Regions from separate parts of the Mesorhizobium sp. LNHC209A00 genome, predicted to be linked through region 2. Evidence: predicted binding sites of a transcription regulator. Region 2 holds the regulator's gene; the other holds the start of a gene.
The links. The regulator PhoB, encoded in region 2, activates phosphate uptake and scavenging genes when phosphate is short. The targets are predictions, from matches to a motif close to TGTCATNNANCTGTCAT.
Positions count from the first base shown of each region.

Region 1: a site for PhoB is predicted at 7,123-7,139, ahead of X739_RS145280 (RNA degradosome polyphosphate kinase). Genes of this name have one in related genera too.

Region 1 covers NZ_AYWT01000009.1:41,778-56,957, forward strand. Annotated here, with positions in the region: gene X739_RS145305 (SDR family oxidoreductase) at 1-558, shown strand, start outside; gene fumC (class II fumarate hydratase) at 693-2,090, shown strand; gene X739_RS145295 (DoxX family protein) at 2,269-2,691, shown strand; gene X739_RS145290 (DoxX family protein) at 2,908-3,330, shown strand; gene ppx (exopolyphosphatase) at 3,331-4,866, opposite strand; gene X739_RS145280 (RNA degradosome polyphosphate kinase) at 4,866-7,058, opposite strand; gene X739_RS145275 (zinc-finger domain-containing protein) at 7,226-7,471, shown strand; gene X739_RS145270 (FAD-dependent monooxygenase) at 7,482-8,720, shown strand; gene X739_RS145265 (TIGR02117 family protein) at 8,739-9,401, opposite strand; gene X739_RS145260 (amino acid ABC transporter ATP-binding protein) at 9,520-10,323, opposite strand; gene X739_RS145255 (amino acid ABC transporter permease) at 10,349-11,506, opposite strand; gene X739_RS145250 (amino acid ABC transporter permease) at 11,511-12,698, opposite strand; gene X739_RS145245 (amino acid ABC transporter substrate-binding protein) at 12,761-13,789, opposite strand; gene X739_RS145240 (DUF2182 domain-containing protein) at 14,225-15,100, opposite strand; gene X739_RS145235 (DUF1326 domain-containing protein) at 15,110-15,180, opposite strand, start outside.
Region 2 covers NZ_AYWT01000006.1:229,869-244,028, forward strand. Annotated here, with positions in the region: gene X739_RS148970 (hypothetical protein) at 1-137, shown strand, start outside; gene X739_RS148965 (PAS domain-containing protein) at 727-5,280, shown strand; gene pstS (phosphate ABC transporter substrate-binding protein PstS) at 5,813-6,868, shown strand; gene pstC (phosphate ABC transporter permease subunit PstC) at 6,935-7,918, shown strand; gene pstA (phosphate ABC transporter permease PstA) at 7,922-8,773, shown strand; gene pstB (phosphate ABC transporter ATP-binding protein PstB) at 8,770-9,573, shown strand; gene phoU (phosphate signaling complex protein PhoU) at 9,599-10,306, shown strand; gene phoB (phosphate regulon transcriptional regulator PhoB) at 10,326-11,015, shown strand; gene X739_RS148930 (ROK family protein) at 11,018-12,253, opposite strand; gene xylF (D-xylose ABC transporter substrate-binding protein) at 12,518-13,558, shown strand; partial or broken gene X739_RS0134540 (sugar ABC transporter permease) at 13,691-14,160, shown strand, end outside.

The DNA.
Region 1 (15,180 bases), on a different contig from region 2:
GCGGTCGTCGAGCAGGTGAAAGAATCCGGCCGGCCACTCGACGTTCTCGTCAACAATGCCGGTGTCGCCTATCTCGTGCCGTTCGAGAGTGTCAGCGAGGCACAGTTCCAGCACTCTTTCGCGCTCAATGTGACGGCGGCCTTCTTCCTCACCCAGGGGCTGCTGCCGCATCTCGGTGCAGGTGCATCCGTCATCAACATCTCCTCCTATTTCGCCAACAAGATGATCCCGAAGCGGCCATCAAGCCTCTACTCCCTGTCCAAAGGCGCGTTGAACTCGCTGACCAAATCGCTGGCCTTCGAACTCGGCCCGCGCGGCATCCGCGTCAACGCAATCGCACCCGGTACGGTGGACACGGCAATGCGGCGCAAGACTGTCGACAACCTGCCGGCCGAGGCACAGGCGGAACTGAAAGCCTATGTCGAGCGCAGCTATCCCCTCGGCCGCATCGGCCGCCCTGACGACCTCGCCGGGATGGCGGTCCATCTCGCCAGCGATGGTGCCGCCTGGACCAGCGGCGGCATCTTTTCGATTGACGGGGGGTATACGGCGGGGTGAGTCATCTCCGCCGCGATAGGGGAGACCGGCTATAGCTTCAACCGATTTGCATCCTTACCGTTCGCATTCTCCGCTTGAAGCCATTTGTGCAACGCGATACGCCGTTGCCCAAATCGACAGACCGGAGCCTTGCCGTGAGCACGCAAAAGACGAGAACCGAAACCGATACGTTCGGCCCCATCGAGGTCGCCGCCGACCGTTATTGGGGCGCGCAGGCGCAGCGTTCCCTCGGCAATTTCAAGATCGGTTGGGAGAAGCAGCCGGCTTCGATCGTGCGCGCGCTGGGCATCGTCAAGCGGGCGGCGGCGGAAGCCAACATGGAACTCAAGCGGCTCGATCCGGTTATCGGCAAACCGATCATCGAGGCCGCGCAGGAGGTCATCGACGGCAAGCTCAACGACCACTTTCCGCTGGTGGTTTGGCAGACCGGCTCGGGCACGCAGTCCAACATGAACGCCAACGAGGTGATCTCGAACCGCGCGATCGAGATGCTGGGCGGCGTCATGGGCTCGAAAAAGCCGGTCCACCCCAACGACCATGTCAATATGAGCCAGTCCTCCAACGACACCTATCCGACGGCCATGCACATCGCCTGCGCCGAACGGATCATACATGACCTGATCCCCGCGCTGCACCACCTGCACAAGGCGCTCGCCGCCAAGAGCCGGGATTTCAACCACATCATCAAGATCGGCCGCACCCACACGCAGGATGCCACGCCGCTGACGCTGGGCCAGGAATTCTCCGGCTATGCGGCGCAGGTCGCCTCCTCGATCAAGCGCATCGAGCAGACGCTGCCCGGCTTGCAGGAACTGGCGCAGGGCGGCACCGCCGTCGGCACCGGCCTCAATGCGCCGGTCGGTTTCGCCGAGCGGGTGGCCGATCGCATCGCCGCCATTACCGGCGTCGCCTTCGTCACCGCGCCGAACAAGTTCGAGGCGCTCGCCGCCCATGATTCCATGGTGTTCTCGCACGGTGCCATCAACGCCGCGGCCGCGGCACTGTTCAAGATCGCCAACGACATCCGTTTCCTCGGCTCCGGCCCGCGCTCGGGCCTCGGCGAATTGTCGCTGCCGGAAAATGAACCGGGCTCCTCGATCATGCCGGGCAAGGTCAATCCTACCCAGTGCGAGGCGATGACGCAGGTCTGCGTGCAGGTGTTCGGCAACAATGCGGCGCTGACCTTCGCCGGCAGCCAGGGCCATTTCGAGCTCAACGTCTACAATCCGCTAATGGCCTACAATTTCCTGCAGTCGGTGCAGTTGCTCGCCGACGCTTCGGTCTCCTTCACCGACAATTGCGTCGTCGGCATCGAGGCGCGAGAGGACAACATCAAGGCGGCGCTCGACCGTTCGCTGATGCTGGTGACTGCGCTTGCGCCCACCATCGGCTACGACAACGCCGCCAAGATCGCCAAGACCGCGCACAAGAAAGGCACGACGTTGCGCGAGGAAGCGTTGGCAACCGGACTGGTCAGCGAGGCCGACTATGACCGCCTGGTGCGGCCGCAGGACATGACGCATCCGGGGTGAAGGCATTTTTCGGCGGGAGAATGTCCTCACTCCAGCGCATCGATTGACACGAATTTCCGTTTTTTACCGGCTCACAGAAACGTATGCCCTGTGAACAATGTGTCGCCGGACAGGCGGCTTTGGTGAACAGTCGGCATGGTCTATCTGATGGGGCATCAACCTCTTTCGGAGAGCCACCATGTCCACAAACACCTCCTTCGCCGGCAGCGGCACCGCATCCAACAGCTCCGTCACCATCCTCATCGGCCGTATCCTGCTCGCGGTCATTTTTCTGCTTTCCGGATTCGGCAAGCTCACAGCCATTTCCGGCACCGCCGCCTATTTCGGCGGCCTCGGCCTGCCGGTACCAACGGCGACGGCCGTCATCGTCGGATTGATCGAGCTGCTTGGCGGCCTTGCCGTCCTCGTCGGTTTCCAGACCAGGGTCGCCGCCTGGGTGCTCGCGATCTTCACGATCGCGACCGGGCTGGTCGCCCACACCGGCTGGGCCGACCAGATGCAGATGATCCAGTTCCTCAAGAATGTCGCCATCACCGGCGGTTTCCTGCTGCTGGCCTCTTCGGGTGCCGGCGCATATTCGATCGACGCCAAGCGCGGCTGAGGTTTTCCTCCAAGGACCTGAAATGAGCGGCGCGGAATTTTCCGCGCCGCTTTTTCGTTATGGGATCACAGGCCTACAGCATGTCGCGGCAATTCGCCCACCCTGCTGTAAGCTTGTGATTTTATGCATGTCATTGTCCCGGAACCTAGGACACTCCCGGGCAACATGCATTAGATTGCAACGGCGCCGGCGACCGTGCCGGCAAGGGAGGGAGCCATGGGTCGCAGTGCATTGCTTCTGGTTTCACGGCTGTTGTTTGCCGTGCTGTTCGTGCCGTCCGGCTTCCAGGCGCTCGCCAACATTGCCGGCACCACCAGCTATTTCGCCAGTCTCGGCATGCCGCTGCCGGCGCTCGCCGCCTGGGGCACTGGCCTTTTCGAGTTGATCGCGGGGCTGCTGATCCTCGTTGGTTTGCAGACGCGGATCGTGGCACTCCTGCTGGCCGGCTTCTGCGTCGCGGCCGGCTATATCGGCCATTACGGCCAAGGCGCCGAGGATGCGACGCTCGCCTTCCTGCACCAGCAGATGCTGATGAAGGATATCGCGATATCGGGTGGGTTCCTGGCGCTTGCCATGGCCGGCGCCGGCGCATGGTCGGCCGACAGTCGCGGCTTCGGCATCGGCGCCGACGCGACTTGACTATTTCGCCGACACGCTCTGCCCGCCCTCGACCGCCAGCACCAGACGCCGGTTGGTGATGCGCGCCAGTTGCGCCAGCCGGCCGGCCGGGCGCTCGCCGTACAGGTTGGAGAGCGAAGCCGGTAGTACTAGCGCCAGCGCGCCGTTCGGGCGGCTTTCCCATTTCAGCCTCGGCATGATGCCGGGCATGGCGGCCGTCAGCAGATAGACGACGCGCATCATCGCTGCCAGCACGCGGGCGCGCTCCAGCAGGCGCGGCGGCGCCAGCGCCTTGATTTCGGGCGCCACCAATTCATTGAAGACGCCATCATGACGGTAGGCGTTGGTCAGCGCTAGGTAGGCGCGGCCGGGGTGATCGACACCGATGAACGAGGCATGCGCGATGATGTTGAGCGACTGCTTGCCGCGATATTCCGGATGAGCGCGCCAGCCGATATCGGCGAGCAGGCAGGCGGCATGGCGATAGCGCGCTTCGTCTTCCGTCTCGTCGATGCCGAACGCCTTGAAAGCCTTGCCGGTCCATTCGACCAGGTCATGCGCGTGATGGACCGAACGCGAGCGCAGAAGCGCAAGCTCCTCGGCGGCCGAGATCAGCGGATCGGCCTTCTGCTCGGCCGCATCGAGCAGCGAATAGAGGAAACCCTCACGCACGCCTTGCGCCGAAACGATGATCCTGGACGGCTGCATCGCCGTCATGATCTCCTGCAGCACGAGAGCGCCATAGGGCAGCAGCGAGCGGCGGTTCTTGGAGACACCCTCGATACCCCTCACCTTTTCGACTTCGCCCCTGGTCACCTGCTTGAGGAAGTTCTGAGCGCTTTCGGCCGATATTTCGTAGTGGTGCATGACGCCGAGCGGGTAGTTGTTCATCTCCATATGCAGCCTGGCGAGGTTTCGCCAAGTGCCGCCAACAGCGTAGAAAGTCCTGCCTTGTCCGCCCTTCAAGAGCTTGGCCCGGGCCAGTTCCTGGCGCGCGATCTTCTGTGCCTGGACGAGCGAGTTCTTCGCCATGTCCTGCAGGCGCAGGCCGCCGAGCGGCAGCGTGATACCGTCGCCGATCGCCTCGCCATCAATGTCTATGAGTTCGAGGCTGCCGCCGCCAAGGTCGCCGGCAATGCCGTTGGCCGGGTGGAAGCCGGAGATGACGCCGAGCGCGGAATAATGCGCTTCCTGGCGGCCGGAGAGCACACGGATTTCGGTGTTGAGCACATCCTCGGCACGATGGATGAAATCAGGACCGTTGATCGCCTCGCGGGCGGCGGCGGTTGCCAGCACGTACATGTGTTCGGCGCCAGCCTGGTCGGAGAGCGCGCGGAAACGGCGAAACTCCTCCATCGAGCGCGCCACGCCCTCCGGGTCTAGCTTCCCCGTCGACACGATGCCGCGGCCGAGGCCGGCCAGCATCTTTTCGTTGAACAGCATGGTCGGCGAGCGCGCCAGCCCCTCATAGACGACGAGACGGATCGAATTGGAGCCGATGTCGATGATGGACAGCGGTCGGCGGTCCTGCAGCCGGCCCTGGGAATTGGACAGCATCAGGTGGTGGCGTTCTTCTTGCGGCGCTTGAACTGGGCTATTCGCTTGGGCGCATGCGATTTCAGCGCGTCACCCCGTCCCGACAGGCTCGGATTGGTCATGAAATATTCCTGCGCGTTGAACTGTTCCTCGCCCTCCTCCAGCACCACGCGCCGGGAGGTTCCATCAGCCAATACGTCGAAACTTTGCTGATTGTCCATGATGTTGCCCAGCATGATCTGGCCCAGAATCTGTTCATGCACAGTTGGATTGGTGATCGGCACCATGGTCTCGACGCGGCGGTCGAGATTGCGCGGCATGAGGTCGGCCGAGGAGATGTAGACGATCGCCTCGTCCGACGGGAGGCCGTGGCCGTTGCCGAAGCAGTAGATGCGGCTGTGCTCGAGGAACCGGCCGACGATCGACTTGACCCTGATGTTTTCCGACAGGCCCGGCACCTGCGGCCGCAGGCAGCAGATGCCGCGCACGACGAGGTCGATCTCCACTCCGGCGCGGCTTGCATCGTAGAGCGCATCGATGATGATGGGATCGACGAGCGCGTTCATCTTCATCCAGATACGCGCCGGCCGTCCCTCCAACGCATGGGTGACCTCGTCCGAAATGTGCTGGAGGATGCGGTTCCTCAGCGTGAACGGCGAGATCGCCAGCCGCATCTCGGCGGTCGGCTCGGCATAGCCGGTGATGAAATTGAACAATTGGGCGACATCGCGGGCGATCGTCGGGTCGGTGGTGAAGAAGGACAGGTCGGTGTAGATGCGCGCGGTGACCGGGTGGTAGTTGCCGGTGCCGAGATGGACGTAATTGCGCAGCTTGCCGTCCTCGCGCCGCACCACCAGCGACATCTTGGCGTGGGTCTTGAGTTCGAGGAACCCGAACACGACCTGGACGCCGGCACGTTCGAGATCGCGCGCCCAGCGGATGTTGGCCTCCTCGTCGAAACGCGCCTTGAGCTCGACAAGCGCCGTCACCGACTTGCCGGCTTCGGCCGCATCAACCAGAGCACGCACGATCGGGCTGTCGTTGGAGGTGCGATAGAGCGTCTGCTTGATCGCCACCACTTCGGGATCGGCCATTGCCTGGCGCAGGAACTGCACCACCACGTCGAACGACTCATAGGGGTGATGGACGACGATGTCCTTCTCGCGAATGGCGGCGAAACAGTCGCCGCCATGCTCGCGGATACGCTCGGGAAAACGTGGGTTGTAGGGGATGAATTTTAGGTCGTCGCGGGGAACGGAGACGATCTCGGAGATCTGACTGAGCGCCAGCGGCCCGGTGAGCACACTGATGCGGCTCGACGAGACGCCAAGCTCGCCGGCGACAAAATCGCGCAATTCCCCGGGCATCAGCTTGTCGAATTCGATTCGGATGACCGAACCGCGGCGGCGGCGCTTCAGCGCCGTTTCGAACAGACGCACGAGATCTTCCGATTCCTCTTCGACCTCGATGTCGCTGTCACGAATGATGCGGAACGTGCCGGAACCCTTGACCTCGTAGCCGGGGAAGAGCTTGCCGATGTAAAGGCCGACCGCCTCCTCCAGAGGGATGAAGCGGACATGGTGCTTGCGGTCCGGCAGGCGGATGAAGCGCTTCAGCGCCACCGGCAGGCGCAAGAGCGCGCTCATCTCCTCGCCATTCTTGCGATGGCGAAGCTGCAACGCCATCGAGAAGCCGAGATTGGGAATGAACGGGAACGGATGCGCCGGGTCGATCGAGAGCGGGGTCAGCACGGGAAACACCTGCTCCTGGAAATGGTCTTCCAGCCAGACCTTCTCGTCCTTGGTCAGCGCGTCGCGGGTGATGGTTTCGATGCCTTCCTTGTTGAGCAGCACCGTGAGGGCCGACAGGCTCTTCTGCTGGTCCTCCTGCAGCCGCTCGACCTCACGCAGCAATTGTTCGAGCTGCTGTTCGGGAGTGCGTCCGTCCGGGCTCTTCAGCACGATGCCTTCGCGCACCTGGCCGGCAAGGCCGGCGACGCGCACCATGAAGAATTCGTCGAGATTGGCGGCCGAGATCGACAGGAAGCGGACGCGCTCCAGCAGCGGGTGATGGGTGTTCAGCGATTCCTCGAGAACGCGGCGATTGAACTGCAGCCAGGAGAATTCGCGATTGACGAAGCGGTCCGGATTGCCTTCCGGGCTCGCTGCCGCGACATTGTTGAATTCGCTCTGTACCGGCTTCAGTTCGTTCATGATTCCTGCTCTTCCGCCCGCCTCGGCCGGTTAACCGGCTTAACTTATCCTGTGGCAGGCTTTTGCGACAGTTCTCTGACAGGCTTTTGCGACAGTTTGATTTCATCGAACTTGCAAACAGACTTGATATGATCCAGATGCAGAGCGACTGCGTTAAGGAGACGACGATGGCAGGCGGTTCCATTCCCCATTTCCAGAACGATGCGGGCCACCCGGCGATCGACATCGGGGTCAAGGAATTCATGTGCACGGGCGCCAACCCGCCTTTCGACCATCCGCATGTTTTTCTCGACATGGGCGACGACAATGAGAAAGTCTGCCCTTACTGCTCGACCCTCTATCGCTATTCGCCGAAGCTGAAGGCGACCGAAACGCTGCCGGCGGGCTGTCTCTACATCGACCAGGCCGCCTGACCTTCCGATCATGAGCGAGACGCAGTCCCGGCAAGTCGTGATCGCCGGGGCTGGCATCGCCGGGCTGACAGCAGCGATTGCCTTTGCCGAACGCGGCTATTCCGTGAGGGTGTTCGAACAGGCGCAGCGCCTCGAAGCGGCGGGCGCCGGCATCCAGCTCTCTCCTAACGCGACGCGCATACTGCGCCAGCTTGGCGTGCTCGACACGCTTCTTGCCAATGCCGTCCGGCCGGAAGCCGTGGTGCTGAAGGACGCCGCGAGCCTGCGCCAACTGGCACGCGTGCCGCTTGGCGGAGCCGGCGAGGAACGCTGGGGCGCGCCCTATCTCCTGGCGCACCGGGCGGATCTGCAAGACGCCCTGATGGGGCGCGTTGCGCAACTGCCCGACATCGATCTCACCACCGGTGTGCATGTCAGCAGCGTGGCCTCCGGTTCACTCGTTATCACCAGGACAGACGGGGTCGGCCGCAAGGTCATCGATATCCAAGGATCTCTGCTGGTCGGCGCCGATGGCGTCTGGTCAGCGGTGCGGAGGTTTGCCAGTCCAGGCAGCGGAGCCGGCTTCGCGAAAAGCCATTTCTCCGGCGAACTGGCCTGGCGGGCGACGGTGAGCGCGGACAACGAGGCGGGGCGAGCCTTCGCCGCGATCGGCGCCACCGACTGCGTCACCACCTTCCTGCACCCGGGATTCCACATGGTCGCCTACCCCGTCAGCAGGGGTAGCGCCTTCAACCTTGCCGCCTTCACCCGGGGCGAGCGCATCGCCGAGGGGTGGTCACGCAGTGCCGACCCCGCCATCCTTTCGGGCGCCATGCGCCGCACCGCGCCGGCGCTGGCGCAATTAGTGGAATTCGCTGGCCCGTGGACCGCCTTCCCCATCCACACGGTCGAGCAGCGACGCTGGACTGTGCCGGAAGGCATCGCGCTGATCGGCGACGCCGCGCACGCGATGACGCCGTTCGCGGCGCAAGGTGCTGCCATGGCGATCGAGGACGCCGCGACGCTGGCCAACCTCGTCGCCGACATCCCCGGCGACCTGACGCAAAGCCTCATCATCTGGGAGAACCTGCGGCGGTCGCGCATCGCCAAGGTCATCCGTCGCGGCGCGCTCAACCGGCTTGCCTGGCATGCCCATGGCCCGGTGGCGTTGGCCCGCAATCTGTTTCTGGCGGCGCGACCGGGAGAGAAGCTCGCCGCCGATCTGGACTGGCTTTACGGGTGGGAGCAGCAGCGGATCATCCCTCGGTGAAAGGAGCCAGCGGCAAAGCTAATTATACAGCCGCATGGACAGCCCAAGCGAAACCGGCAGCGGGTTCCACCAGCCGGTGCGCAGGCCGGCAGTGCGCAGTGCAGCCGCCGTCCAGGTGTTGCAACCGATCAGCGCGTTGAAATGGCCATTCGCCTCATAAAAGCGGTCGAAATTGGAGTAGCCGGCATTGTCGACGACGATCGGGCCGTTCGGCCCCTGCTGAAAGCTCGCTTCGATGAAATCGAGCAATGCGGCAAAACGGTCTTCGCCCACGTCGAAGCCTGCGACATCGGGGTGCGGCTCGGGAATATTGCCGGCGACGTCGACATGCATCACCGACGCATCGAGCGTCAAAGCCTTGAATGCGGGCAGCGCCTTCAATTGCGACCATGTCGGCGTTTCCAGGTAGAAGGCGCGCCCGCCCCAGCCGAAGACGAGGTAGCGCACATCGGGCGCGTCCGAAGGCAGGCCGGCATCGGCCAGAAAATGGAAGCGCCGGCGCACCTCGTCATCCACCGGAATGGCGATGTCGGTGTGGATCGGATTTTTCAGCACCAATATGTGCATGATGCCCTCGCCCGCTGCGGCTGCCGGCCAGAGCGGGCGCGGCACCAGCGTGCCGAGCGACACGGCGAGCACCAGTGCTGCAACCAGCATGGCCAGGAAACGCAGGAGTCTCATCGGCGCGGCTTCGCGTGCCCATTCGCGGCTCAATCAAGAAGATCATTATCCGATCGGCCAGAGGCAAGAAAGCCCGGCCGCGGCGCGACCGGGCTTTCTCGAGTTGGCGTCAGTCCGCTCAGTGCAGGATCTGCGACAGGAACAGCTTCGTGCGCTCATGGCGCGGATGGTCGAAGAACTCGGCCGGCGTGTTCTGTTCGACGATCTGGCCCTGATCCATGAAGATCACCCGGTTGGCGACTTTCCGCGCAAAGCCCATCTCGTGGGTGACGCACAGCATGGTCATGCCTTCCTCGGCAAGGCCCACCATCGTCTCCAGCACTTCCTTGATCATTTCGGGATCAAGCGCCGAGGTCGGCTCGTCGAACAGCATGATGCGCGGGTTCATGCACAGCGAACGCGCGATCGCCACGCGCTGCTGCTGGCCGCCGGAGAGCTGGCCCGGATATTTGTTGGCCTGCTCCGGGATCTTGACGCGCTTGAGGAAATGCATGGCGATCTCCTCGGCCTGCTTCTTCGGCGTCTTGCGCACCCAGATCGGCGCCAGCGTGCAGTTCTCCAGGATGGTCAGGTGCGGGAACAGATTGAAGTGCTGAAACACCATGCCGACCTCGCGGCGCACCTCGTCGATCTTCTTCAGATCGTTGGTGAGTTCCTTGCCATCGACGATGATCTTGCCCTTCTGGTGCTCTTCCAGCCGGTTGATGCAGCGGATCATGGTCGACTTGCCCGACCCGGACGGTCCGCAAATGACGATACGCTCGCCGCGCATCACCTTCAGATTGATGTCCTTCAGCACATGGAACTCGCCGTACCATTTATGCATGGCGATGATGTCGATGGCGACATCGGTGTCAGAGATATGCATCTTGGCCGCGTTGACCTTGATCTCTTCCGCGCTGACGGCATTTTCAGTGGCCATGGCTGGGGTCCCCTTGTTCTTTTGTTTAGCGTTTGTAGCCGGTGTCGAGCCGGCGTTCCGTGTACATTGAATAGCGCGACATGCCGAAGCAGAACAGCCAGAAGACGAAGGCGGCGAACACAAGACCGGATTTCGCGGTCTGCGCCGTAGCCCAGTTGGCGTCGGAGAAGTTCTGCTTGACGATGCCGAGCAGGTCGAACATCGAGATGATGAGGACTAGGCTGGTGTCCTTGAACATGCCGATGAAGGTGTTGACGATGCCGGGTATGACCAGCTTCAGCGCCTGCGGCAACACGATCAAGCTCATCTTCTGCCAGTAGCCGAGACCGAGCGAATCGGCGCCTTCATACTGGCCCTTGGGGATCGCCTGCAGGCCGCCGCGAACCACTTCGGCCATATAGGCCGCGGCAAACAGCGACACGCCGATCAGGGCCCTCAGATACTTATCGAAGCTGACGCCGGCCGGCAGGAACAGCGGCAGCATGACGCTGACGAAAAACAGGACGGTGATCAGCGGTATGCCGCGCACGGCTTCGATGAAGATAATGCACAGCATCTTGACGATCGGCATCTTCGAGCGCCGCCCGAGCGCCAACACGGTGCCCAGCGGCAGCGATACGGCGATGCCGACGAAGGACAGGCTCAGCGTGATCAGCAGCCCGCCCCAGCGCGAGGTTTCGACATGCGGCAGGCCGAATACGCCGCCGACCAGCAGGAAGAAGGAAACGATCGGCAGCACCAGGAAAAGCAGGATCGCGTTCAGCCCCTTGCGCGGCACACGCGGCATCAGCATCGGCACCAGCAGCGCCACGAACAGGATGGCGACCAGGATCGGCCGCCAGCGCTCCTCGACCGGATAGGTGCCGAACATGAACTGGCCGAACTTGGCATTGACGAAAGCCCAGCAGGCTCCGCTCCAGCCGTCGGGCTGAATGCCGCCTTGCGCGACGGTGGCGCAGACCGTGCGGTCCGGTCCGGTCCACTGTGCGTTGATGAACGCCCAGTTGATGACCTGCGGCAGAACCCAGGCGACGATGACGATGCCGAGGATGGTGAGGATGGTGTCGCCGACCGAGCCGATCAGGTTCTTGCGCACCCAGGCGATGGGGCCGCTGACGCTCGCCGGCGCGGGCTGCGCCAGCGCCATTTCGGTGCGCACCCAGGACAGATCGTGTTCCTGCATGGTCCTACCTCTCCACCAGCGCCATCCTGGCGTTGACCACGTTCATCACGGCCGAGGTCACCAGGCTGAGTATGAGATAGGCGATCATCATGATCAGCACGCCCTCGACCGCTTGTCCGGTCTGGTTCAGAACGGTGCCGGCCGTTGCCGTCAGGTCGGGATAACCGATGGCGATCGCCAGCGAGGAGTTCTTGGTCAGGTTGAGATACTGGCTGGTCAGCGGCGGGATGACGATGCGCATGGCCTGCGGCACCACTACCAGCCGCAGGATCGAACCGGATCGCAGCCCAAGTGCGGCCGCCGCCTCGGTCTGGCCCTTGCTGACGCCCCTGATGCCGGCTCGCACGATTTCGGCTATGAACGCCGCCGTGTAGCAGGACAGCGCCAGATAGAGCGAAAGGAATTCCGGTTTGACCTGGAAGCCGCCGGTCAGATTGAAGGTCGACTGCTTGGGCAAATCAAAGCTCAGCGGAAAGCCGCTCAGCACGTAAGCCAGCAGCGGCAGGCCGACGATCAGCGCGGCGGAGGTCCAGAACACCGGAAATTGCTGGCCCGTCGCCATCTGCCGCTGACGCGCCCTGCGGGCGACGAACCACGACATCGCGATGCCCACGACAAGGGCGACCAGGATCAGCCAGGAGCCGTCGCCCCAGACCGGGCGCGGAAAATAGAAGCCGCGCTGGTTGAGGAAGGAGCCGAAGGGGAGATGATAGGAATCGCGCGGCGCCGGCAGCACGGCGAGCACGCCGGAATACCAGAAGAAGATGACCAGCAGCGGCGGGATGTTGCGGAAGATCTCGACATAGACCGTGCAGATCTTCTGGACCAGCCAGTTCTGCGACAGCCGGCCGATGCCGATGACGAAGCCGATGATGGTGGCGGTGATGATGCCGGCGACGGCAACGATGATGGTGTTGATCAGGCCGACGACAATGGCGCGGCCATAGGTCGAGTCCGACGTATAGGCGATCGGCGTGTCCGAGATGTCGAAGCCGGCGCGCCCCTTGAGGAAGCCGAAGCCGGAGGCGATGTGCAGGCGCTGCAGATTGTCGATGACGTTCTGCACGATCCACCAGATGGAGCCGAACAGAACGATGACGACCAGCGTCTGAAAGAAGAGACCGCGAATTCTCGGGTCATTGACGAAGGAGCCGCGGCTCGGCTCCTCGCGTAGGATTTCCTGCGATGCCATGTCACGTCCCCTGTGAAAGAGAAACCGGAAGGCAGGAGCCTGCCTTCCGGATCACGTTTCGATCAGCGGATCGGCGGCGCGTATTGCAGGCCGCCCTTGGTCCATAGCGCATTGATGCCACGGGCAATCTTGAGCGGGCTGCCCGAGCCGACATTGCGGTCGAACATTTCGCCGTAATTGCCGGTGGCCTTGACGATGTTGACGACCCAGTCGTTGGAGACGCCAAGGTCGGTGCCGATCTTGGTGTCTGCTTCCTGGCCGAGCACACGCTTGATCTCCGGGCTGGCGGAGTTTTTCATCTCGTCGACATTGGCCTTGGTGATGCCGAGCTCCTCGGCGTCGAGCAGAGCGAAATAGGTCCACTTGACGATGTGGTACCACTGGTCGTCGCCCTGGCGAACGGCAGGTCCGAGCGGCTCTTTCGAGATGATCTCGGGCAGCACGACGTGATCGGCCGGCGAGCCGAGCGTCAAGCGAATGCCGTAAAGGCCCGACTGGTCGGTGGTGTAGACGTCGCAGCGGCCGGCATCATAAGCGGCATTGACCTCTTCGAGCTTCTCGAAGACGACCGGATTGTACTCCATCTTGTTCGCCTTGAAGTAGTCGGCGAGGTTGAGCTCGGTGGTCGTGCCGCTCTGCACGCAGACGGCGGCGCCCGAAAGCTGCAGCGCCGAATTGACGCCGGGCAGCTTCTTGGCGTTGATCATGAAGCCCTGACCGTCATAGTAGGTCGTGCCGATGAAATTCAGGCCGAGCGCGGTATCGCGGTTGATCGTCCAAGTGGTGTTGCGCGAGAGGATGTCGACCTCGCCGGACTGCAGCGCGGTGAAGCGTTCCTTGGCGCTGAGCGGCGTGAACTTGACCTTGGTGCCATCACCGAAGACGGCGGCGGCAACCGCGCGACAGAAATCGGCGTCGATGCCCTGCCAGTCACCCTTGTCGTCCGGCGCGGAGAAGCCGGCCAGACCGGTCGAGACGCCGCACTGGATGAAGCCCTTCGCCTTGACGGTGTCAAGCGTGCCCGCCGACGCGGCCGACGCCATCAATCCGAGCGTGGCGGCGCCAAGAATGCCGATAGCAATGTGTTTCATAACCCACAGACCCTTTTCTGTTTTTTCAGGCAAACCCTGATCTTTTTTCCCTTGTGAACGCAGCTCCCATCCCGTCCCATTCCCGAAACCCCGCATCGCAAACCGACGCGCCGCCTTTCCATTCACGAACAGCATCGAAGGCGATAATTCCCGTGAGGTCAAGGAAAATGACCGAATCCGACCGGGTTTGAAAATCGATTGCCTGAAATGGCTAAATTGCAGACAAACGTGCACGCGATCTGGTCAGAAGCGCGACTTGAATCGGCGAAGCTCATTTGACGCAGATGTGAGCCGGCGCTGTAGAATCCGTTCCGGGCAATACCTCGGCGTTACTGCCCCCGGCACGAAATACGTTGACGTAACGGAATACTTTCGGCCGACGATTACCCCATGATTGCCGGTCGATATTGCTTGTGGACAAAGTGGCGCGCGGTCTCAAAGCGCGGGAAAGCCCAGCCAGATGCCGACCGCAACCATCAATGCACCGGAGATGCGCGGGATCAATTGCCCGGCCGGAACCACCTTCTCCAGAAGAACAAGGACGGCGATGCCGGCGATCCACAGCACGTTCATGACACCGCCGACGAACAGCAGGGTCATCAGCGCCCAGCAGCAGCCGAGACAATAGGCGCCGTGATCCATGCCAAGCCGAAGTGCGCCGGGCGCGGTGGTGCGGAATCCGCCATGGCTCGCCAGGAACGCGACCGGCGCCTGGCATTGGCGCAGGCACACGCCCTTGATCGGCGTCCACTGGTAGAGGCCGGCGGCGATCAGGATGATACCGCCGAGGACCGCGCTGTGCGCCGCCATCAAGGGATCGAGCATCCCGAAACGGGCGAGCAGCCATTGCGCACCCGTCGCCACGATGCTGAAGGCGACCCAGACGACGAGATAGCCGGTAAAAAACCATGCCGTCGAAGCGATAGGCCGGCTGTCCGCCAGCGCCTTGCGGGCGACGCCGGCATAGAGCAGCAACATCGGCGCGACCGACGGCGTCATCATGCCGACCATCATCACGGCCCACATCGTGAAGGTGAAGACGAAATCGACCGATGCCCAGGCCCGGAAACCCGGCGCCACGGCAGCGCCCATATCCATGCTCGCCATGTCCATCCCGGCCATGTCCATCCCGGCCATGTCCATCCCGGCCATGTCGCCTGCCTCGCCGCCCGACATGGGGCTACCAGGCATGGCCATGTCGGCGGCGAGCCAAAGAACATAGGCCCAGGCGAACACGGCAATTACGGCGAGCGCGGCCGTCACGACCGCGCGGTCGCGCCGCAGCACCGCCTCGAGAGCCGTGTCGCCCATCGGATCAGATCAATGCACGATGCCGCTCTGCGTGAGATGCAGGTTGGCGAAATGGCTATGCGTGTCCGCCACCTCGAATT
Region 2 (14,160 bases):
CGCGCGGGCTGCAACGGGCGGCGTCGGAGAGCCCGATGGGCGACGATGACGGCTGGCAGGACGATCTGCGCCAGGTTCGGCTTGCGCTCGACAAGCTCGGCGCCAAGGAACCGAGGAAGGGCGCGGCATCGCTATAGACCGTTCTAAAGCACGTCGCGTCGAAGCGGACTCAGGCCTTTGTTTTATGCATTAATCGCAAACCATGCGAACTCTTTGACCGGGAGCGCTTACGTTCCTGCATGCCAATTGTTTTTCGGGGCCCGATGACGGAGGAGAGGGCGGTGACACCCTGGCCTGAGACCGTCTGTGGGGCGCAGGCTTAACCACCCTGCGCTCGTAAAACCGCCCGGGAGGCTGGGGTGGACCCGGGAAGGCGCCGTTGTCGACCGGCGGCTGGTAATCGACATTGGGCGGCGGCCGGTCCCAGATCCGCCTGGCGTCGAGCGGCCGCGGGATAACCACCGTGCCGTCATAGCTGCGAGAGCAGCCGCCGCCGAAAAGCAGCGCCACGCCCAGCAAGAAAGGCCCTATCCGTCCGTACATTAGCAACACCCCTGCGCATGCTTATAGCGCGGCCTTGCTCCGCGCCACAACCGGACGGAATAACGCAGCAGGAACAGGCCGGTTGCGCCGTTAAGGTTAGCGGATCGTTAATGCTTCTGCGGCACATTCCGCCGACGAACCGCGGAGGGAGGGTTCGGCCTTGATTTTCGGGGTGGGGACAGCATGGCGGAAACGGACGAAGCAATCGGCGCGCGGGGCAAGCGCAAGCCCGGCAAGGCAGCCGCGCATGGCGGCGATGGGTCATCCGGCGTCGACATGGATTGCGTCGACGCGCTGCGCCAACTCGTCGAAGCGGGCTCGGACTGGATTTGGGAAACCGACGCGGAACTGCGCTTTTCCTGGCTTTCCCAAGATTATCAGGCGGCAACCGGTATCGATCCGGCAATCGTGCTAGGCCGGTTCCGCTTCGACTTTCTCAACCAGGTCCTGCAGGGCAACCGCGGTGCGGCGGCGCATCTGGAGGATTTGCAGGCGCACCGGCCGTTCCGCGACTTCGTCTACGAACTGAAGGGAGGCCGCCCCGACTGCCGCTGGGTGCTGACGTCAGGCGTCCCGCGTTTCGACAGCGAAGGAAAATTCGTCGGCTATCGCGGCCTTGGCCGCAACGTCACCGCGCTGGTGGCCAGCGCCTTCGAGTCCATGCAGCCGGCGGCTGGCGGCGACACCGTCCAGCATCTCGCCGATCTCGAGCGGACGATGGATGCCATGCATATGGGCGTCGTGCTTCTAGACGCCAGGCTCGATACGCTCATCGTCAATAAGGCCTATCGCGATCTCTCCAGGATTCCGGATGGGGCCGTGACGGTAGGCGCTCCGTTCAGCCTGCTGATGGAACTCAATCGCCGCAACGGCATCTATGGCGACATCGACGAAGAGCAATGGCAGCGCTACCTCGCCACGCGTATCGAAGAGATCAAGAACGGTACCGTCGCGCCTCGGGAGTTTGTCCACACCGACGGGCGCACCATGATGTTCTCCGTCACGGCTCTGTCGGGAGGCAAACGCCTGCTGACCTACTACGAGGTCACCGAGATCAAGCGGCGCGACGCCGAGATCGAGAACGCCAACGCAAAGATAGCCGAGACTTTCGCCAATCTCCGCACCATGGTCGATCAGATGCCGATCGGTGTTCTCGTCCTCGATGCCGGCATGCGCGCCGAGGTCATCAACCGCGCCTTTTACGATTTCTGGCAGATAGACGCCCGGCGCGCCGAGACCGGCTGCAGCTTCCGCGATCTGATGGAAGCCAGCCGCGACATCGACCCGTATGGTTCGGACGACGCGACATGGCAGCGGCATGTCGCCGAACGCGAGGCTGAAATCAGGGCCGGCACAGCTGGAGCGAGGCAGTTCCCGCGCAATGACGGCAGGACGCTGATCTCGTCGATGGCGCCGCTGGCCGGCGGCAAGCGGTTCATTTCCTATGTCGATGTCACCGACATGAAGGATCGCGAGGCCGAACTTGCCGAAGCGCTGGAAAAGGCGCGGCTGGCGGAAGCAGTAATCAACGGGGTCAAGGATCCGATCTTCGTCAAGGACGACAATCTGCGCTTCGTGTTCGTCAACAGGGCCTTCGCGGCGCTGTTCAAGCAGGCGCCGCAAGCCATGCTTGGCAGGCCGGGAAGCGATTTCCTCGGGCCGGACGAGGTCGCGCTGTTCGAAAGCAGCGAACGCGAGGTGCTGGCCGGGGGACAGCAATACGAAGTGGAAGAAAGCTTCGAGGCCGGCGGCGGCACCCGTTCGCGTATCGTCAGGAAGAATCGCGTCCGCATGGCAAGCGGCCGCGACTATGTCGCCGGCTTTCTCTTCGACATCTCCGACATGAAGCGGCGCGAGACCGAAGCCGAAGACGCGCGCAAGCATCTCGCCAGCGTGCTGGAATCGCTGCCGGCGGGCGTCATCATCTACGACCGCGACGACAAGTTCGTCTTCGCCAACCACAGACTGCAGGATACGTTGCCGGCGCTGAAGCCCTTCTGGCAGCCCGGCCGCACCTTCCGCGAAGCGCTGGAGTTCGGCCATTCGGTGGGTTATTTCCGTTCGAGTGGCGATCCTGAGATCGACAGCCTGTACGAAGCCGATTCCGAACGCTGGCTTGACGGCATCCTGGCGCGTTACCGTCTGCCGAATTCCTCCTATGAGCGCCTCAACGCGGATGGCCGCTGGTACCAGGTCTACGATATGCGCACAGGCGACGGCACGTTCATCGGCGTGCGCGTCGACATCACCGACCTCAAGAGCCGCGAGGCGGCGCTTCATGACTCGATGCGCCAGATCGATCTCTTCCGTCATGTCATGGACGAGTTGCCGGTGGCCGCCTTCATCAAGGCGCAGGACCTGAGCATCGAATTCGTCAACAAGGCCTGGTGCGCGCTGACCGGTCTCGCCAAGGACGATGTCATCGGCCGGACCGACCGTCAGCTGTTCAGCGGCGAGGAAGCGGAAGGCTTCAGCCAGGACGACACCGATGTCGTGACGAACGGGAATGTGCGCGAGGTCGAGGAGCCCGTCACTCATCGTGACGGAACGGTGCGGCAGTTGATGACGCGCAAGAGCCGCCTGGTGGCCACGGACGGATCGGTGCATCTGGTCGGATCCAGCACCGACATCACCGACGTCAAGGCGCGCGAGCAAGCTCTGGAAGAGAGCATGCGCGAGAACGAGGTGTTCCGCAGCCTGATCGACAACGTGCCGGTGTCGATCTACGCCAAGCGCTCCGATCTCAGGCAATTCTATGTCAACAAGGGCTGGTGCGATCTCACCGGCTTCAGCAAGCAGGAGGCGATCGGCAAGACCGACGTCGAGATCTTCGGGCCGGATGGCGAGGCCTTCGTGGCCAGCGATCTCGCTGTACTGCGTACGGGCGAGACCCAGGAGATCGAGGAGACGGTGCGCCTTTCAGACGGCAGCGTCAGGCATCAGTTCGCGCGCAAGGGCGCAATGATCGCCTCCGACGGTTCGCTCTACCTGATCGGTTCGACCACCGATATCACGGAACTCAAGCAGCGCGAGGCGGAGCTCAGCGAGGCGCGCCAGCGCGCCGTGCTCGCCGACCGCGCCAAGTCGGAGTTCCTCGCCAATATGAGCCACGAGATCCGCACGCCGATGAACGGCGTACTGGGCATGGCTGAACTCCTGGCCAAATCCAATCTCGATCCGAAGCAGAAGACATTCACCGACATCATCGTCAAATCGGGCAACGCGCTCTTGACCATCATCAACGACATCCTGGATTTCTCCAAGATCGATGCCGGCCAGCTGGTGCTCGACCCGGCGCCTTTCAATCTGGCCGAGGCGATCGAGGACGTGGCGACGCTGGTTTCGACACGGGCCAAGGAAAAGGATCTCGAGCTCATCGTGCGCATCGAACCACGGCTCGAAAGCCTATTCATCGGCGATGTCGGCCGCATCCGGCAAATCGTCACCAACCTGCTCGGCAATGCGGTGAAGTTCACCGATGAAGGCCACGTGCTGGTCGACGTGACCGGCGAACGGGTTCCGACGGGAACCAGGCTGACGATCTCGGTCACCGACACCGGCATAGGCATCCCCGAGGAAAAACTGAAACTGGTGTTCGAGAAATTCAGCCAGGTCGATACGTCCTCGACAAGGCGCCACGAGGGCACCGGCCTTGGCCTTGCCATCACCTCGCGGCTGGTCGACCTGATGGGCGGCGACATTGGCGTCGAGAGCGCCGAAGGCAAGGGGTCGACCTTCTGGTTCACCGTAACGTTGCCGGGGGCCGGGCAGCAGAGCGGGCAGCGCATCACGCCGGTGGACGTGACGGGCGCACGCGTGCTGATCGTCGACGACAACGCCGTCAACCGCGCCATCCTGACCGAGCAGATGATCTCGTGGACGTTCGATTCCTGCGCGGCCGAAAGCGGCGCCGAAGGTCTCAAGGTGCTGATCGCGGCCGCCGCCTATGGCGTGCCTGTCGATTGCGTCGTGCTCGATTACCAGATGCCCGAGATGAGCGGCGCCGAAATGGCGCGCATCGTGCGCAACACCGAAGGCCTCGCCGACACGCCGATCATCATGCTGACATCGGTCGACCAATCGCTTGCCAACACCAGCTACCGCGATCTCGGCATCGATGCCCAGCTGATCAAGCCGGCGCGTTCCTCGGTGCTCCTGGAAACGCTGGTCGCGACCATCCAGCGCCATCGCCACACCACCAGCGGCCACGCCGTTCAAACGCTCGCGGACGAGGCGCCCGAGGCTTCCTGGCCGCCGCCCCTGGCGCCATCGGAGCAGCGCGCGCAATTGCAGCCGCCACAGGTTCGCCCCAGGCTGCCTGCGACGGCCGGCGGGCACAGGCTGGATATACTGGTGGCCGAGGACAATGAGGTGAACCAGATGGTGTTCACGCAAATCCTCGGCGAGACCGGCTATGGTTTCGAGATCGTCGGCAATGGCCGCAAGGCGCTCGACGCCTTCGGCACGCTCAATCCGTGCATGATCCTGATGGATGTCTCGATGCCGGAGATGAGCGGTCTCGAAGCGACGGCCGCGATCCGCCGGCTGGAGCAGGAGACCGGCACGCATGTGCCGATCGTCGGCGTCACAGCGCATGCGCTGAAAGGCGACCGCGAGCGCTGCCTGGAGGCGGGCATGGACGACTATCTGCCCAAGCCGATCAGCCCCAGGGCCCTGCTCGAGAAGGTCGAGCGCTGGGTCGGCGCCGGCCGTCAGGTCCACCGCAACGCGGGATAGAGCCCGCGTCGCCTCGATTGCAGGATCAGGCGAGGCAATCAAGGAATCAGCGGGAGATTCGCTGCTACCGCTGCGTGCAATGGCTATGGTGCGATCGCGCCATATCAAAGGCCGTGTCCAGCCGGAACAATAGCGAAATCGAATTCCGCTCTTCTCAGTTACGGGCGGGAGCAGCGACCGCCTGCAAGAAACAGTGTCACTCTACCCCAACGGACCTGTTTTTGGCGATGGCCCGGCCATGACACGCTCTGGCTGCGAGCAACGCGCTCCCGTCCGGATTTTCTTCATTTGGGAAAAGCCTGGTCGAGTACGGGGTGATTCCAGCCGTCGGTCGGCTCAAGCCCCTGATTCCGGCGGTAAACTCGGACCGCGCCGCGAGCGCCCGAGATCAGCGTCTTTCGCGTTGCCGGCAACGCGTTACCGGGCTGACATGAAACTGTCATGCGACTGTTATAATCGAAGGCTATTGGCCTCAGCGGGCGCCGGCTAGAAGTGGCGCCGAGAGACCATCTTCCGAACAGGAGCAGGCCACATGAGACATTTCATCCGCTCGGCGGCCGTTGCGATTGCAATGGCTGCGGCGTCCACCCTCACCCTTTCCGCAGCAATGGCAGCTGACCTTTCCGGCGCCGGCTCGACCTTCATCTATCCGGTGTTCGCCAAATGGGCCGACACCTACAAGAAGGATACCGGCATCGGCCTCAACTATCAGTCGATCGGCTCGGGCGGCGGTATCAGGCAGGTCATCGCCAAGACCGTGACCTTCGGCGCCACCGACAAGCCGATGTCCGACGCTGATCTGCAAAAGAACGGCCTCGTGCAGTTCCCGATGGTGATGGGCGGTATCGTGCCGATCGTCAACCTCACGGGCATCAAGCCGGGCGAACTCGTCCTCGACGGGAAGACGATTGCCCAAATCTATCTCGGCGCCATCACCACCTGGGATGACGCCGCGATCAAGGCGCTGAACCCCTCGCTCACCCTGCCGTCGACCGCTATCGCCGTCGTGCATCGTTCGGACGGCTCGGGCACGACGTTCAACTTCACCAACTACCTGGTGAAACTGTCACCCGACTGGAAGGACAAGGTTGGTTCGGACACGGCCGTCGAATGGCCGACCGGCGTCGGCGCCAAGGGCAGCGAAGGCGTTGCCAACACCGTCAAGCAGACCGACGGCGGCATCGGCTACGTCGAATATGCCTATGCCAAGCAGAACAATCTCTCCTACTCCAAGATGCTGAACGCCGCCGGCAAGGTCGTCGAGCCGTCGCTCGAATCCTTCGGCGCGGCTGCTTCGAACGCCGACTTCAAGGGCGCCAAGAACTTCAACGTCATCATCACCAACGAGCCCGGCGACGCCAGCTGGCCGATCGCTGCCTCGACCTGGGTGCTGATCCACAAGGCCCCGGACGATGCCGCGGCCACCGGCGAAGCGCTCAAGTTCTTCGCCTGGGCCTACAAGGACGGCAAGGAAACCGCCAAGGCGCTCGACTACGTGTCGATCCCCGACAGCGTCGTCGACCTGATCAAGGCTTCGTGGAAGGCCGACATCCAGGCCGACGGCAAGCCCGTCTACGCCGGCGAGTAACATCTCTCTGGAGGAGCGCCGCCCCGCGGCGCTCCTTTTCAATCAACACAAAGAGCCGAGCTTGACATGAGCGCTGCCCAGGAAGCCTTGCCAGCCGTTCGAGGTTCACGTGACGCCACCGTCAGACGGTTCGCGTTGACCGATTCGATCTTCCATGGGCTGACCCGCGCCGCCGCCATTCTCGTGTTGGTGCTGCTCGGCGGCGTCGCCATCTCATTGTTCGCCGGTTCCTGGCAGGCCCTGTCGACCTTCGGCTTCTCCTTTCTGACCACCGAGAGCTGGAACCCCGTCACCGAGAAATTCGGCGCCCTGGCGCCCATTTATGGCACCATCGTAACCTCGGCCATCGCCATCCTGATCGCCGTGCCGCTCGGCATCGGCATCGCCATTTTTCTCACCGAGCTTTGCCCGCGTCCGCTCCGGCGCCCGATCGGCATGGCGGTGGAACTGCTCGCCGGCATCCCTTCGATCATCTACGGCATCTGGGGCCTGTTCGTGTTGGCACCGTTCCTGCAGACGACAGTGCAACCATTCATCATCAGCGTGTTCCATGGCATTCCCGGCCTTAGCAGTCTGTTTGCCGGCCCGCCCTACGGCATCGGCCTGCTGACCTCGTCGCTGATCCTCGCCATCATGGTGCTGCCCTTCATCACCTCGATCACCAAGGACGTGTTCGACACGGTGCCGCCGGTGCTGAAGGAGTCCGCCTACGGCATTGGCTGCACGACCTGGGAAGTGACGCGCCGCGTCGTCATCCCCTACACCCGCATCGGCATCATGGGCGGCGTCATGCTCGGCCTCGGCCGCGCGCTTGGCGAAACCATGGCGGTAACCTTCGTCATCGGAAACGCGCATCGCATCTCTACCTCGCTGTTCGCGCCGGCAACGACAATCTCCGCGACCATCGCCAATGAATTCACCGAAGCCGTCGGCGATCTCTACACGTCCTCGCTGGTGGCGCTCGGCCTGATCCTGTTCGTCATCACCTTCCTCATCCTTGCCATCGCACGCTACATGCTGATGCGCATCGACGCCCGCACCGGAGCCTGACCGATGTCGACAGCCTCGTCGCTTCACAGCCGCCGCAAGACCAGAAACTCGGTGATGATGACGCTGTGCGTCGTCGCCGCGGGCATCGGGCTTGCCTGGCTGGCACTGATCCTCGGCGCGCTGGTCTACAAAGGCGCCGCCGGGCTGTCCCTTGACGTCTTCACGCGGATGACGCCGCCCCCCGGCGATGCGGGCGGCCTGCTCAACGCCATCTATGGCAGCGTGGTGATGACCGTCATCGCCGTCATCGTCGGCACGCCGATCGGTGTCCTCGCCGGCACCTACATGGCCGAATATGGCCGTTTCTCCAAGCTCACCACCGTGGTGCGGTTCATCAACGACATCCTGCTGTCAGCGCCGTCGATCATCATCGGCCTTTTCGTCTACGAATTGATGGTGCGGCCGATGGGGCATTTCTCGGCCATCGCCGGCGCCGTCGCGCTGGCCATCCTGGTCATCCCCGTGGTCGTGCGCACCACCGAGGACATGCTCAACCTGGTGCCGAACGCCTTGCGCGAAGCCGGCACCGCGATCGGCGCGCCGCGCTGGGTGGTCATCAAGTCGGTCGCTTACCGCGCGGCACTGTCCGGCATCGTCACCGGCATATTGCTGTCGATCGCCCGCATCTCCGGCGAGACCGCGCCACTTCTTTTCACGGCGCTGAACAACCAGTTCTGGTCGAGCAACCTCAACGCGCCGATGGCCAGCCTGCCGGTCACCATTTTCCAGTTCGCTCTCAGCCCCTACGAAGAATGGCAGCAACTGGCCTGGACCGGCGCACTCATAATCACATTGACGGTTCTCGCGCTCAGCATCTTCGCGCGCAGCCTGACCGGACGCAGAGAGGACAGATGAGCCAGATGTTGTCTCCAGACATGACGATTGCCGCCGAGGCAGCCGCCAAGGCGAAGATCGAGGTCAAGAACCTCAATTTCTACTACGGCCAGTCGAAGGCGCTGAAGGACATCACCTTGTCGCTGCCCGAGCGCAGCGTGACTGCCTTCATCGGACCGTCGGGTTGCGGAAAGTCGACGCTGCTGCGCGTCTTCAACCGCATCTACGAGCTCTACCCCAAGCAGACCGCCGAGGGTCAGGTGCTGCTCGACGGCCAGAACGTTCTCGACCGCTCGCAGGACCTCAACCTGTTGCGCACCAAGATCGGCATGGTGTTCCAGAAGCCGACGCCGTTCCCGATGTCGATCTATGAGAACATCGCCTTCGGCGTCCGGCTCTATGAGAAGATCGGCAAGGCCGAGATGGACGGCCGTGTCGAGCAGGCGTTGAAACGCGCCGCGCTCTGGAACGAGGTCAAGGACAAGCTCAATGCCAGCGGCCTCAGCCTGTCCGGCGGCCAGCAGCAGCGGCTTTGCATCGCCCGCACGGTGGCGGTGAAGCCGGAGGTCATCCTGCTCGATGAGCCGGCGTCGGCGCTCGACCCATTGTCGACCGCGAAGATCGAGGAATTGATCGACGAGTTGCAAGCCGACTACACAATCGTCATCGTCACCCACAACATGCAGCAGGCCGCGCGCGTCTCGAAGCAGACGGCTTTCATGTATCTGGGCGAGCTGGTCGAATTCGACAAGACCGAGAAGATCTTCACGTCGCCTCGCGAGAAGCGCACGCAGGACTATATCACCGGCCGCTTCGGCTGATCTCACGCATACGAGGACCAGGATCATGGCCGAACACACAGTCGCAGCCTTCGACGAGGATCTCGGACAGATCAGCAGGCTGATCAGCGACATGGGCGATCTCGCCGGCATTATGGTCGGCGGCGCCACCAAGGCGCTGCTGAATTCCGACAACGCGCTGGCACAGCGCGTCGTCTCCGACGACGCCATCATGGACGCGCGCCAGCGCGAACTCGATGATCGCGCCATCACCCTGATCGCCAAGCGCCAGCCGATGGCCGACGATCTGCGTCATGTGGTCGGCTCGATCCGCATGGCGGGCGATCTCGAACGCATCGGCGACCTTGCCAAGAACATCGCCAAGCGCGTCGGCTCCGTCGGCCTCACCGCCACGCCGCGCGACCTGTCGCATTCCATAGACTCCATGGCGCAGCTGGTGCTGATCCAGGTGCAGGGCGTGGTCGAGGAATATGCGGCCGGCGATGCCGCCGCCCTCGCCAAGCTCAGGAATGACGACGAACGCATCGATGTCAAATACACTTCGGTCTTCCGCGAACTCCTGACCTACATGATGGAGGATCCCCGCAACATCACGGCTTGCACGCATCTTTTGTTCTGCGCCAAGAATCTCGAACGCATCGGCGATCATGTGACCAACATTGCCGAGAATGCATATTATGTGCTGACCGGCACGCAACTGCCCGCCAACCGTCCGAAGCAGGACGAGACGGCGATGTCGGTGCCGGCGGCTTGACGGCAGGGATGGTCAATCGATGATCGCGCCACGCATCATGGTGGTGGAGGACGAGGAGCCGCTGGGCGTGCTCCTCCGCTACAATCTGGAGTCCGAGGGTTACCAGGTCGAGGTGGTGACACGCGGCGACGAAGCCGAGATCCGCCTCCAGGAAAACGTGCCCGACCTCCTGGTGCTCGACTGGATGGTGCCGGCGGTTTCCGGCATCGAACTCTGTCGGCGCCTGCGTATGCGGCCCGAGACGGAGCGGTTGCCGATCATCATGCTGACGGCGCGCGGCGAGGAGAGCGACCGCGTGCGCGGCCTCTCGACCGGCGCCGACGACTATCTGGTCAAGCCGTTCTCGACGCCGGAATTCATGGCCCGGGTCAAGGCACTGCTGCGCCGCGCCAAGCCGGAAGTGTTGTCCAGCGTGCTCAAGGTCGGCGACATCGTGCTCGACCGCGAATCGCACCGGGTCTATCGCAAGAAGAGCGAGATCCGGCTCGGACCGACCGAGTTCCGCCTGCTCGAGTTCATGATGCGCCATCCCGGCCGCGTATTCTCGCGCAGCCAGTTGCTCGACAATGTCTGGGGCGAGACGATCTACATCGACGAGCGCACCGTGGATGTGCATGTCGGCCGCCTGCGCAAGGCGGTAAACAATGGCCGCATGCCCGATGTGATACGCACCATCCGTGGCGCAGGCTACGCGATCCGCGAGGATTGAGATCAGGCCACGTTGTTGCCGGATCTCACCTGCACGCCCGGCGCGAAGATCTCCTGGTCGACGAAGGTGAGCGCGCGCATGGCGCAGCCCTCGCGGATCAGCGGCAATTCGTTCGGCTCTGTATCGAAGGAAATCGACGTCGAATGCTGGCCGCCGGCGGTCTGGGCGATGGCCTCGCGCAAGGCCGGCTCGATCAGATCGAAGGCGGCGGCGCTGACGCCGACCATCGCAACGGGCGCCGGATCGATCAGCGCGAACAGGCTGCCAAGCCCATAGCCCAGCGCCTCCCCGGCTTTGCGATAGGCCTCGCGTTCCGGTCCGTCTCTTTCGCGCGCCGTGGCCGCCAATGCACGCATGTCGGCGTCGCTGACGTCGACCGGTTTGGCGTCCTCACCCATCTGTCCTGCATTGCGCCAGATGGCATAGTTGCCGGCATAGGCCTCGACGCAGCCGCGCCGCCCGCAGCGGCAGAGCGCGCCGCCCGGGCGATGGATCATGTGGCCGAACTCGCCGCCCGAGGAATGGGTGCCTGTGAACAGCTCGCCCTTCAGCACCAGGCCCATGCCGATGCCGTGCGAGAGCAGGATGGCGATGAAGTCGTCGCGGTAGCGCTCGGGGTCGCGCCAGCGCAGCGCCACCGCCATCATGTTGCAGTCGTTCTCCATGGTGGCGGGGATGCCGAATTCGGCTTCGAGTATATCGGCGAAGGCAATGTCCGTCTGGGGCGTGATCGGCGACCACAGCATGGCGCGCGCCTCGGTGTCGGTGATGCCCTGGATTGCCAGCGCGATGCGGGCGATGTTGGCGACGTCGAGGTCGGGATCCTCGAGGCGGCGCCGGACGATGGCCACGCATTCGCCGGTCAGCGCCTCGCGCGACATTGTCAGCGTGTCCAGCCGGCGCTGCTCCTCCGATATCACCTGGCCGGCGTAGTCGATGACGGCGACGGAGAGGAAATTCAGCGACAGCACCACGGTCATGACCGCCGCGGCCTCGGGGTTGAGGCCAAGGCCAACCTGCGGCCGGCCGCGTTTCAGTGAGCCGGCCTCGTTCGGCTTGCCTTCGCTCAGGATACCTTCGCCGATCAGGTCGGCTGATATCGCCGATATAGTCGAGTGGCTGAGGGCGGTGGTGGCGGCGATCTCGGTGCGCGAGGGCTGGCCACCCCGGCGCACGGCTCCAATCACCATTGCTCGATTGCGCCGGCGCAGATCGTCGTGGCGGATTCCGACCGACATGATTTCCCTCCCGTCGCCGCGGTTCTTGACGCCCCCTCGAACACCCTCCGGCAACAGGTCGAATACTGGCAGAAGCGGCTGGGGCTGTCATTTATTTATTGCGAGGCTCGAAAAAAGGCTTCCGGCACCTCAAAATCCGTCAGAATCGATGTTGACAGGGTTCCGGCGATGGACGAATATTTTTTCGAGGCTCGAAAAAATAGGGCCTTCGTGCCGGCCTTGGGGCCAGTTTGGTCGCGCCACACGCGGCGCAGGGAGGATATCATGAAGAGATTCACAGTCGCCATTCTGGCGGGTGTCGCCATGTCGCTGACGCTCGCGTCGGTCGCTCAGGGGAAGGACAAAGTGATCGGCGTGTCGTGGTCGAACTTCCAGGAAGAGCGCTGGAAGACCGACGAGGCGGCCATGAAGAAGGCCATCGAGGCCGCGGGCGACAAGTACATTTCCGCCGATGCGCAGTCCAATCCCGGCAAGCAGCTGACCGATGTCGAGAGCCTGATTTCGCAGGGCACCAGTTCACTGATCATCCTGGCGCAGGACGCGTCGGCCATCGGCCCGGCGGTACAGAAAGCGCTCGACGAGGGCATTCCGGTCGTCGGCTATGACCGCCTGATCGAGAACAAGGACGTCTTCTACCTAACCTTCGACAACAAGGAAGTCGGCCGCATGCAGGCCCGCGAAGTGTTCAAGGCGAAGCCTGAGGGCAATTACGTCTTCATCAAGGGCTCGGGCGCCGATCCGAATGCCGACTTCCTGTTCTCGGGCTCGATGGAAGTGCTGAAGGCAGCCATGGACAGCGGCAAGATCAAGAATGTCGGCGAAGCCTATACGGACGGCTGGCTACCCGCCAACGCCCAGAAGAACATGGAACAGTTCCTCACCGCCAACGACAACAAGGTCGACGCCGTGGTCGCCGCCAATGACGGCACCGCCGGCGGCGTGGTCGCGGCGCTGACGGCGCAGGGGCTCGCCGGCACCGTGCCGGTCTCTGGCCAGGACGGCGACCACGCCGCGCTCAACCGCATCGCGCTCGGCACCCAGACCGTGTCGGTGTGGAAGGACGCGCGCGAACTCGGCAAGAACGCCGCCGAGATCGCCTCGCAACTCGCCGACGGCAAGAAGATGACCGACATCGCCGGCGTGAAGGACTTCACGACGCCTGGCGGCAACACCGTCAAGTCGCTGTTCCTGACCCCGGTGGCCATCACCAAGGACAATCTCAACCTCGTTATCGACGCCGGCTGGATCAAGAAGGACGAAGTCTGCACGGGTGTCGCCGCCGGCAGCGTCGCGGCCTGCAACTAAGCTTGATCGCCTGAAAAGTCGGAAGCGCCGCGGCTCATGAGTCGCGGCGTTTTCTCAACGAGATTTGTGTTTCGCTAACTTCTGGGCTCTGGTCCGGCTCCGCGTCAGACGGCAAGCCGCTGGGAGGACATCATGACCGACACGACCTCAACCTCGCGGGCCGATACGGCGCGTGCGTCGGAACTCGGCGCGGTCGCCCGGTTCCTCAAGGCGACCGAGATCGATACCCGTATGCTTGGCATGATCGGCGCGCTGCTGTTGATCTGGGTCGCGCTGCATGTGATTTCGAGCCTGCGTCTTGGCGTCGATCCGCTCGATTTCGACAGCCGCACGTTCCTCACGCCACGCAATCTGTGGAACCTGTCGGTGCAGACGTCCGCGGTCGCCATCATGGCCTGCGGCATGGTCCTGGTCATCGTCATGCGCAACATCGATCTGTCCGTCGGTTCCGCCGAGGGCCTGATCGGCATGGTCATGGGCTTTGCCCAGGTGCATTTCCTGGTTCGCTTCGTGGGACTTGAACTCGGCAACCCATGGATCTGGGTCCTGGCACTGGTCATCGGTCTGGCGCTCGGGCTTTTGATCGGCGCGTTCCAGGGCTT